Regions from separate parts of the Streptomyces sp. NPDC001852 genome, predicted to be linked through region 1. Evidence: riboswitches for the same ligand, from Rfam matches in the RefSeq annotation. Region 1 holds a riboswitch; each other region holds the start of a gene.

Region 1 (2,190 bases):
TGCGAGTCGGAGGCGATGTCGAGGACGTCGTCGGCGAGCTGGAAGGCGACCCCGAGCCGCTCTCCGTACTGGGTGAGCACGTCGACGACCGTCTCGTCGGCGCCGGACATCATCGCGCCGAACCGGCACGACACGGCCACCAGCGAGCCCGTCTTGCCGCCGAGCACGTCCAGGTAGTGCTCGACCGGGTCACGGCCGTCGGAGGGACCGGCGGTCTCCAGGATCTGGCCGGTGACCAGCCGCTCGAAGGCGAGAGCCTGCACCCGGACCGCCTCGGGACCGAGGTCGGCGAGGATCTGGGAGGCGCGGGCGAAGAGGAAGTCGCCGGTGAGGACCGCGACGGAGTTCCCCCAGCGGGTGTTGGCGCTGTCCACGCCGCGCCGCACGGCCGCCTCGTCCATGACGTCGTCGTGGTACAGCGTGGCGAGGTGGGTCAGCTCCACGACCACGGCGGAGGGCACGATGCCCGGCGCGTAGGGGTCGCCGAACTGGGCCGCGAGCATCACGAGCAGCGGCCGGAACCGCTTCCCGCCGGCTCGTACGAGGTGCTGCGCGGCCTCCGTGATGAACGGGACCTCGCTCTTGGTGGCCTCGAGCAAGCCTTCCTCGACAGCCGCCAATCCGGCCTGGACATCGGCTTCCAGAGCCTGGTCCCGCACGCTCAGCCCGAACGGCCCGACGACGGTCACGAGGGGTCTCCTGTCTGCTGGTGTCTGCTGGCGATTACACGGTTTGTCGATAGGTCGCTGCCCTCACTCAAGTCAGCGTATCCGGTCCTGTTTCGATCACCGATAGCGCCCACCGGTCCAGCCCGGGCGGTATCGGATCACGGCCGGTATGTTTTTGATCAAGTGATAAGAACGGACATTTATCGACTTAATAGGAATACACGCACTTTGGTCCCGCCGCGGCTTCCGCCACAGGTTCCCTCACCCGCCCGAGCCGCCCGAATCCCTCATGCCCGATTTGAAATACTTTGTTATTTCGTGAGTTGGGTCACGTGCCACCTCCGGCACCGAGGCCCGTCAGGCCACCTTCCCCCCTTGACCCATCCGCGAGTTGAGGGTTGGCAAACGCAAAGGATCAAGTACCACATACGGCACAGACCAAGGTCAAATCGTGCATTGTGTGAATCCACCACTTGTTCCCGACATGTGCTCTCGCATACGTTCCGGGCCGTCGGGCGGACGCCGAATCCTGCCGCCGCCCGCGTGACCCATCGACGAACTCATTCGTACGGCAGGAGCGGGGGACCCAGGTAAGTCCGCCGGACCGGTCGGCACACGCCGCACCGGGACGGCTCGGGGTGAAGCCATGCCTTCTCGCGAAGGCACGGCCGGGCACCTCCCCGCCCGAACCCGACAGCTCACCTCGCAGGCGACGGAGAGGACTTCCCCATGCCTGCTGCCGCTCAGCACCACCGCCGCCCCCGCGCCAACCGTCTCGCCCGCGTCCTCGCCGTCGCCGGCACCGGTGCCGCCGTCCTCGCCCTGCCGCTCATCGGCGCCACCAGCGCCTCCGCGGCCACCGTCACGACCACCAAGACGGCCTCCACCACCCCGGCCGGGTACCCGAACAACCTCGACGGCTGGATCCGCGAGTCCCTCGCGATCATGGCCCAGAAGGGCATCCCCGGCTCCTACAACGGCATTTACCGCAATGTCATGCGGGAGTCGTCCGGCAACCCGTACGCCATCAACCTCTGGGACTCCAACGCCGCCAAGGGCATCCCGTCCAAGGGCCTGCTCCAGGTGATCGACCCGACCTTCAACGCGTACCACGTGGCCGGAACCGCCTTCAACCCGTACGACCCGGTCGCCAACATCACCGCGGCCTGCAACTACGCCGCCGCGCGGTACGGGTCGATCGACAACGTGTTCAGCGCGTACTGACAGTCCCGCTGACCGGCACGGCATCGGCCGCCCGGCGTGTGCCCACACCTGACGGAGGGCACCCCGGGCGGCCGTCGCGCCTCCCGCGGGCGGTCGCCTACTGATGTGCCGGTCAGTCGGTCGGGAACAGTCTTTCGAGGACGACGGCGATGCCGTCGTCCTCGTTCGACAGCGTGATCTCGTCGGCCACCGCCTTGAGTTCGGGATGCGCGTCGGCCATGGCGACGCCGCGTCCGGCCCAGTCGAACATCGGGATGTCGTTGGGCATGTCGCCGAACGCCAGCGCCTCCTCCGCCGC
Region 2 (2,190 bases), on a different contig from region 1:
ACATGGCCTGGTCGATCAGGCGCTGCTCGGTGGCGTCGTAGCCGACCAGCTCCGGGCCGATCTGCTCGATGACGGCGAGGACGGCCTTCTCGACACCCTTGCCCAGGTAACGGTTGGGGTCACCGTCGCGCAGCTCGATGGCCTCGAAGGCGCCGGTGGAGGCGCCGGACGGGACGGCGGCACGACCCGTGCTGCCGTCGTCGAGGCCGACCTCGACCTCGACCGTGGGGTTGCCTCGGGAGTCCAGGATTTCCCGGGCTACGACGACGTCGATGGACGGCACGAGCATCTCCTTCTTGGATGTGACGCTGGAAGTACGGGGCTGTGTGCCTTACGGCTGTGCCTTGCGCCTAGAGCCTAACCGTCCCGGGGGCGCCGGCCACCGACCGACCGTCCCGTGGACGGGGAGGGACACGCAGACGGTACCCATTGTTCACCAGCGGAACAAAGGGTGGGTGTACGAGGCACGAAGAAAAGGGGGCGGAGGCCCTCGGGAAAGGGGCAGAAAAAGACCCCGCCCCGGCGCGTACGGGGGAACACGCGCCGGGGCGGGGAGCCCGTGGGGACGGGGGTGGCCCTCACGAGGCCTTCAGTGTGCGGGCCGGGGATGTGAGGGCACTGTGGGTCCGTTCGGAGCCGGGTGTCACTTCAGGTGCAGCTGCTGGCCCGGGTAGATGAGGTTCGCGTCCTGGACGATGTCCTTGTTCAGCTGGAACAGCTTCTGCCAGCCGCCGGCCACGTGGTGCTTCTCGGCGATGGCGCTGAGGGTGTCGCCCGTGACGACCTTGTACTCGCCGTCGCCCTTCTTGACCTTCTTGCCGGTCGGGGTGGTGACGGTCTTGCTCGCCTTCGGGGCCGTGCGCGTGGTGGAGCGGGTGGCGGCCTGCTGGTCGGTGGAGCGGGTGCTCGTGCTCGGCGCGGACTTCGTCGAGGCGGTCGGGGCCGAGCCGCTGTAGGCGGCGGAGGACAGGCCCGTGCCGCAGACCGGCCAGGCGCCCTTGCCCTGACCCGCGAGGACCTTCTCGGCGACGGCTATCTGCTGCGCCTTGGTGGCGAGGTCGGCACGCGCGGCGTAGGCGGTGCCGCCGTACGCGGCCCAGGTGGAGTTGGTGAACTGCAGACCGCCGTAGAAGCCGTTGCCGGTGTTGATGGACCAGTTGCCGCCCGACTCGCACTGGGCGACCGCGTCCCACTCGGAGGCGGTGGCGGCGGAGGCGTTGCCGGCCGCCATCAGCGGGGCGGCGACGGCGGCGCCGGTGACACCGGCGAGCGTGATGGCGCGGACGGCCTTGGACGGACGACGGTGCTTGCCCTTGCCGGAAAACAGCATGGATCGATCCCCTCACCGACGCCTGCGAGGTGAGCTGTCGGGTTCGGGCCGGTTGAGTTGCCCGGCCGCACGCTCGCTCTCGCGAGGCGCGGCTTCACCCCTAGCCGGTCCAGCGTCAACCGCTGGGCCCGGCGCCTACCTTGGGTCCCCCGCTCCTGCCTACGGCGCTTGACGCGACGACTGTTCCCGGGCAACCCGCTGGCAGGATTCGGCGTTGCGAGTCCCGGGGCTCGTGGTGACGAGCGGTCCTGACCGTAGACATGCGATCGACGGAATTTCAAAGACGATCAGGGCTTCTGAGACTCATCCCACACTTTCGCCAAACCGGACATCAGCCGCGAAGTGGGGCGTCAACTCCCGCTAGCCCTCGCCGTTTTCGGCATGGATTTTCAGGGTCTGACCGGCGGTGATGTGGTCGGGGTCGGCGCCGATGACCTTCTTGTTGGCCTCATAGAGCGCGTGCCACCCGCCGTCGACACCAAGGGAGTCGGCGATGGAGGCGAGGGAGTCGCCCTCGTGGACGGTGTAGGTGGCCGGCCCATGAACGGCATGACGGCCGGAAGAGGTGGCGTTCTGACCGTTTGTCACGCTTTCGTCCGCACTGTCGCCGCGGTGGCGTCCGCCACTGCCGAGTGCGCCGGTGTCGATCAGGCTCCAAGAACCGGCACTCTGCTGCTGATTGTCCGAGTTGTCGGTACCGGGTGTCGCCGCGGGAGAGCTACCGCCCCCCTGAGGGCTTCCACTGTCATACGAGCCGGACTTGTCGGTCTTGTCGGACTTGGGGGTGCCGGTTCCGGTGGGGCCGCCGGTCGCAGCGGGGGTCCCGGTGGCGTCCTTGCTCGGGCTCGGGGCCGGCGTGG
Region 3 (2,190 bases), on a different contig from region 1:
GACCGGTGGAGACCTTCTGGCCGACGGAGACGTTGATCGAGGACTGGTGGCAGAACCAGAGCTCGGTGCCGTCGTCCAGGGTGATGACGGTGCGGTAGCCGTAGGCGCCGGCCCAGCCGGCCTGGGTGACCGTGCCGCTGTGCACGGCCTTGATGAGGGTGCCGGTCGGGGCGGCGAAGTCGAGGCCGGTGTGGTAGCCGGAGGACCACATGGCGCCGGGCTGCCCGAAGGTGCCGGTGATCGTGTACGAGACGACCGGCAGCGTGTACTCCTCGGCCAGCCGCTTGACCTCGGCGGCCTTCTTGGCGTCGGCCTCCGCCTGCTGCTTGGCGTCGGCGGCCTTGGCGGCGGCCTCCTTCTCCGCCTTGGCGGCGGCGTCGGCGGTCTGCTGGTCGGCCGCGGCGATCGCGGCGGCGGTGACCTTGCTGTTCGCCTGGCCCTTCTGCTGCTCGGCCTGGGCCATGATCCGGTTGCGCAGGGCCTCGCCGGCGTTGCTGCTGTCGGCGCTGTCGGTGCTCACGCCGACCTTGCTGAGGCCGGTGGCGGTGGCCTGGTGCGCGTCGGAGGAGCCGCCGCCGAAGATGTGCTCGACGGAGTCCAGGTCCGGCAGGGATATGGAGACCGGCGGCTTGCCGGTGTTGGCGCTGGCCATGCCGCCCGCGCCGACCGCGGCCATCACGCCGACGCCGAGGACGGTGGAGCTGCGCGCGAAGCCGCCGCGCTGCTTGGCGACGCGGTGCCGGCCACGGGCCGCGGCGACGGAGTCCTCGGTGGGGTTCCACTCCTCCCAGGGCCCCTCCTCGGCGCGGTAGGCGCCGTAGCCGAAGGTCTCCGGCTGGGCTTGCGAGGGCACGAACGGGGCTTCTGGGGCGGGCCGGTTGGACGCCACTCGGGCGTACTCCTTTCCTTCCGCCGCCTACCGGGTTAGCTGACGGGTTCGGAGCAGGAAGGTCTCCTACGCGCGTATACCAACTGTGGCATTCGCGCGATTCACCCCAAAGGTGGTGGTTCCCCGGTTCCCTCGCGGGATTCGGCGCGTGCGCACGGAGCCGCCTCTTGTGACGGCTGGGACGACCGCGCTGCGTTATCGAACGTTAATAGACCTGAGAGTCACTTTCCAAGCCGTTCGGCTTGATCATTAACCTTTTCGACCGTGGACCAATAGGGCAGGAGCACTGCAAATCGGGCGAGTTGGCCATGGTTCATGAGCGTCGGCGTTTTTGATGGTGTCTCAGATGTTATGCGGAGGGCGGTCGTCCGGTCACCCTCCGTGAAGACGATCAACCACCCGGGGAAAGCGGTGTGCATGCCGCCCTGAGCATGGGGTACTCTGGAGTCACAACGACGCGGGGTGGAGCAGCTCGGTAGCTCGCTGGGCTCATAACCCAGAGGTCGCAGGTTCAAATCCTGTCCCCGCTACTGAAGGCTCAGGGCCTGGAATCCACTGGATTCCAGGCCCTGAGTGTTTTCCGGCCCGGCCGGGCCTCAGCCCAGCAGGTGCCTGTTCGGCGCCTTGGCGAGTCCCGCGAGCTCAGGCAGTACGACCACCTCGGCACCTCCCTCGACCAGGACCCCCGTCCCATCGGCCCCCGCCACGAACGTGTCCGGCTCCTGCCACGCCGTGACCACCCTGCGCACCCCCGCCCGGAGAATCAGCTCGGCACAGGGCGCGGGCCGCGAGGCCCGCCGGGCGCAGGGCTCCAGGCTGCTGTAGACGGTGGCGCCGCCCAGCCGGGGATCCGCCGGGTCGATCTTCGCCAGCGCGGCCTCCTCCGCGTGGACCACTGGATCCCCGCCCTCCCGGGAGTGGCCACGGGCCAGCTCCGTGCCGTCGGCCCCGACCACCACCGCGCCGACGCTGAACGCCGTCGTGGACGGCGGGCACTGGGCGGCGAGCTCGCAGGCGGTCCGCAGCCAGTGACGGTCGGCGGCGGTGGCGACCGCGCCCGTGCCGGGGGCCGTGGGCTCGTAGCGCATGAGGACCACGTCCTCGATGCGGCGGGTCTCGGTCAGGCGCAGCCGGCCGGCCTGGTAGCCGCCGGGGCCGAACAGGCGGGGCGCGCCGGGGTCGCCGACGAACAGGGGCGCGAGGACCAGCTGGAGCTCGTCGGCGAGGCCCAGCTGCAGCAGCTGGGTGTGGACCGTGCCGCCGCCCTCGACCATCAGCCGCCCGATGCCGCGCACCTCGTG
Region 4 (2,190 bases), on a different contig from region 1:
AGACCGTGGTGCCTGCGTTGACCTGGTCGTACGTGGTGCGCGGAAGCGTGACGCCGGCGGCCTTCCAGGCGGCCTGGGTGAGGCCCGAGCAGTCGTAGGAGTCCGGGCCGGTGGCGCCCCACACATACGGCTTGCCGATCTGCGCGCGGGCGAAGGCGATCGCCTTCTCGGCCTTCGTGTCGTACGAGCCGGACGCCGTGGATCCGGTCGAGCCGGAGCCCGTCGAGCCGGAGCCGGAGCCGGTGCCCGAGGACGACGACGAGCCGGCCTGCTGCTGGGCCGCCTGTTGCTTCGCCAGCTCGGCCGCCTTGCGCGCCGCCTCCTGCTGCTGCTCCCGCTCGATGGCGGCCAGCCGGGCCTTCTCCTGGGCCGTCAGCTGCGACAGCAGCTCGCGCGCCGAGGCCAGCTTCTGCTGGACGGTGGACTTGGCGGTCTGCAGGTCGTGCTGTGAGTCGGTTAGCGTCTGCAGGCTCTCCGCGGCCTCCCGCCGCTTCTTCATGGTTGCGGCCTGCTCGCCGATGTAGTCGTCGACCGCGCTCTTCTCCCGCGAGGTCAGCCGGTTCATCAGCTGCGTCTGGTCGAAGTAGTCCTGCGGGTCGTTCGCCAGCAGGAAGGTGGCCGTGTCGGGAGCGGCGGTGCCGGTGCGGTACTGGGCCGCGGCGAAGGAACCCAGTTCTTCGCGGGCCTTGTTGAGGCGTGCCGTGCGCCGGGCGAGGTCGTCGCGCAGGGCGTCGACGCGGCCCCGCTGTCTGACGGACCGCTCCTTGGCCGCGTCGTACTTCTCGGTCGCCGACTCCGCCTGGCGGTAGAGGTCGTCGACCTTCTTCTCGACCTCCTCCAGGCTCGGCTTGGCGTGATCGGTACTCGGGGCGGCCTCGGCGGTCTGCGAGAGCACGGCCATGGAGGTGAGGGCGGCGGTGGCGAGGGCGGGGGTGCGAAGGCCCGTTCCGATGGTCCCGCCGGGGCGCGGCTTGCGGTGCGACGCCAAGGGAGGCGACTCCTTCCAATGGGCCGCCTACCGGGTTAGCTGTCGGGTTCGGGCGGTGGTTCGGAAGGGTTGCCCTACGGTGGCGTCCCGGGTGGGAGCCGGCCGATTCACCCCAAAGTCGGTGGGTCCCCGGCTCCGGGCGCCATGCGGGCGCGCCGGACTCGGCGGAGGCCGCGCACGCGGCCTGACGGCAACCTAGCCAACTGGTGTGACTAGTGTGAAGGTTGGTGCGTGATATGTCCGATACATTTTCGTGATCTGAGCCCGGAATCGCGTCTGCGTCATCGGGTGATTCCGCAGCGTAAGGAAGGTTTTCCGCATTGGCCCGCGCCGGTCGGTTTCTGGGACGGCGAACGGTTGTCGGTGGGGCGCCCTAGACTCGTAGAGCGATGAGCAGCCTCTTTGACGACAGCTTCCTGGCGGACCTCCAGCCCCCTCGCGGGCACGAGGAGGAACATCCGCCGCCCGAGGACGATCACGCTCCGGAGCCGCTTCCGGACGATCTGTTCGGCGGGAAGTTCGACGTGCCGCCGGACCGGGACGCCTACTACCGCGACGGCGCCCCGCGCCCCGCGCTCGACGCGGCGGCACTGCTGGAGGGGCTGAACGACAACCAGCGCGCCGCGGTCGTGCACGCCGGCTCCCCGCTGCTCATCGTCGCCGGCGCCGGCTCGGGCAAGACCCGCGTGCTCACCCACCGCATCGCCCACCTGCTCGCCGAGCGGCACGTGCACCCTGGCCAGGTCCTCGCGATCACCTTCACCAACAAGGCCGCGGGCGAGATGAAGGAGCGCGTCGAGCACCTCGTCGGCCCGCGCGCGAACGCGATGTGGGTGATGACCTTCCACAGCGCGTGCGTGCGCATCCTGCGCCGCGAGTCGAAGAAGCTCGGCTTCACGTCGTCGTTCTCGATCTACGACGCCGCCGACAGCAAGCGCCTGATGGCGCTGGTCTGCCGCGATCTGGACCTCGACCCCAAGCGCTTCCCGCCGAAGTCGTTCAGCGCGAAGATCAGCAACCTGAAGAACGAGCTGATCGACGAGGAGGACTTCGCCGCCCAGGCCACCGACGGCTTCGAGAAGACCCTCGCCCAGGCTTACGCGCTCTACCAGTCGCGGCTGCGCGAGGCCAACGCGCTCGACTTCGACGACCTGATCATGACGACGGTGAACCTGCTGCGTGCCTTCCCGGACGTGGCCGAG

The links. A riboswitch is a leader RNA that binds a small molecule or an ion and turns the genes downstream of it on or off. The one in region 1 is predicted to bind cyclic di-AMP.
Region 2: linked by a shared signal. The riboswitch ahead of ACFYZB_RS05655 (transglycosylase family protein) and the one ahead of ACFYZB_RS29885 (transglycosylase SLT domain-containing protein) in region 1 are both predicted to bind cyclic di-AMP.
Region 3: linked by a shared signal. The riboswitch ahead of ACFYZB_RS36755 (M23 family metallopeptidase) and the one ahead of ACFYZB_RS29885 (transglycosylase SLT domain-containing protein) in region 1 are both predicted to bind cyclic di-AMP.
Region 4: linked by a shared signal. The riboswitch ahead of ACFYZB_RS17650 (NlpC/P60 family protein) and the one ahead of ACFYZB_RS29885 (transglycosylase SLT domain-containing protein) in region 1 are both predicted to bind cyclic di-AMP.

The regions. Positions count from the first base shown of each region.
Region 1 covers NZ_JBIATN010000020.1:9,165-11,354, forward strand. The annotation lists gene ACFYZB_RS29880 (polyprenyl synthetase family protein) at 1-689, opposite strand, end outside; cyclic di-AMP (ydaO/yuaA leader) riboswitch at 1,211-1,393, shown strand; gene ACFYZB_RS29885 (transglycosylase SLT domain-containing protein) at 1,398-1,892, shown strand; gene ACFYZB_RS29890 (HAD family hydrolase) at 2,005-2,190, opposite strand, start outside.
Region 2 covers NZ_JBIATN010000003.1:68,386-70,575, forward strand. The annotation lists gene eno (phosphopyruvate hydratase) at 1-289, opposite strand, end outside; gene ACFYZB_RS05655 (transglycosylase family protein) at 644-1,330, opposite strand; cyclic di-AMP (ydaO/yuaA leader) riboswitch at 1,335-1,507, opposite strand; gene ACFYZB_RS05660 (transglycosylase family protein) at 1,691-2,190, opposite strand, start outside.
Region 3 covers NZ_JBIATN010000029.1:102,144-104,333, reverse strand. The annotation lists gene ACFYZB_RS36755 (M23 family metallopeptidase) at 1-889, opposite strand, end outside; cyclic di-AMP (ydaO/yuaA leader) riboswitch at 897-1,046, opposite strand; tRNA gene ACFYZB_RS36750 (tRNA-Met) at 1,346-1,419, shown strand; gene ACFYZB_RS36745 (dihydrofolate reductase family protein) at 1,486-2,190, opposite strand, start outside.
Region 4 covers NZ_JBIATN010000009.1:137,688-139,877, reverse strand. The annotation lists gene ACFYZB_RS17650 (NlpC/P60 family protein) at 1-988, opposite strand, end outside; cyclic di-AMP (ydaO/yuaA leader) riboswitch at 996-1,165, opposite strand; gene pcrA (DNA helicase PcrA) at 1,378-2,190, shown strand, end outside.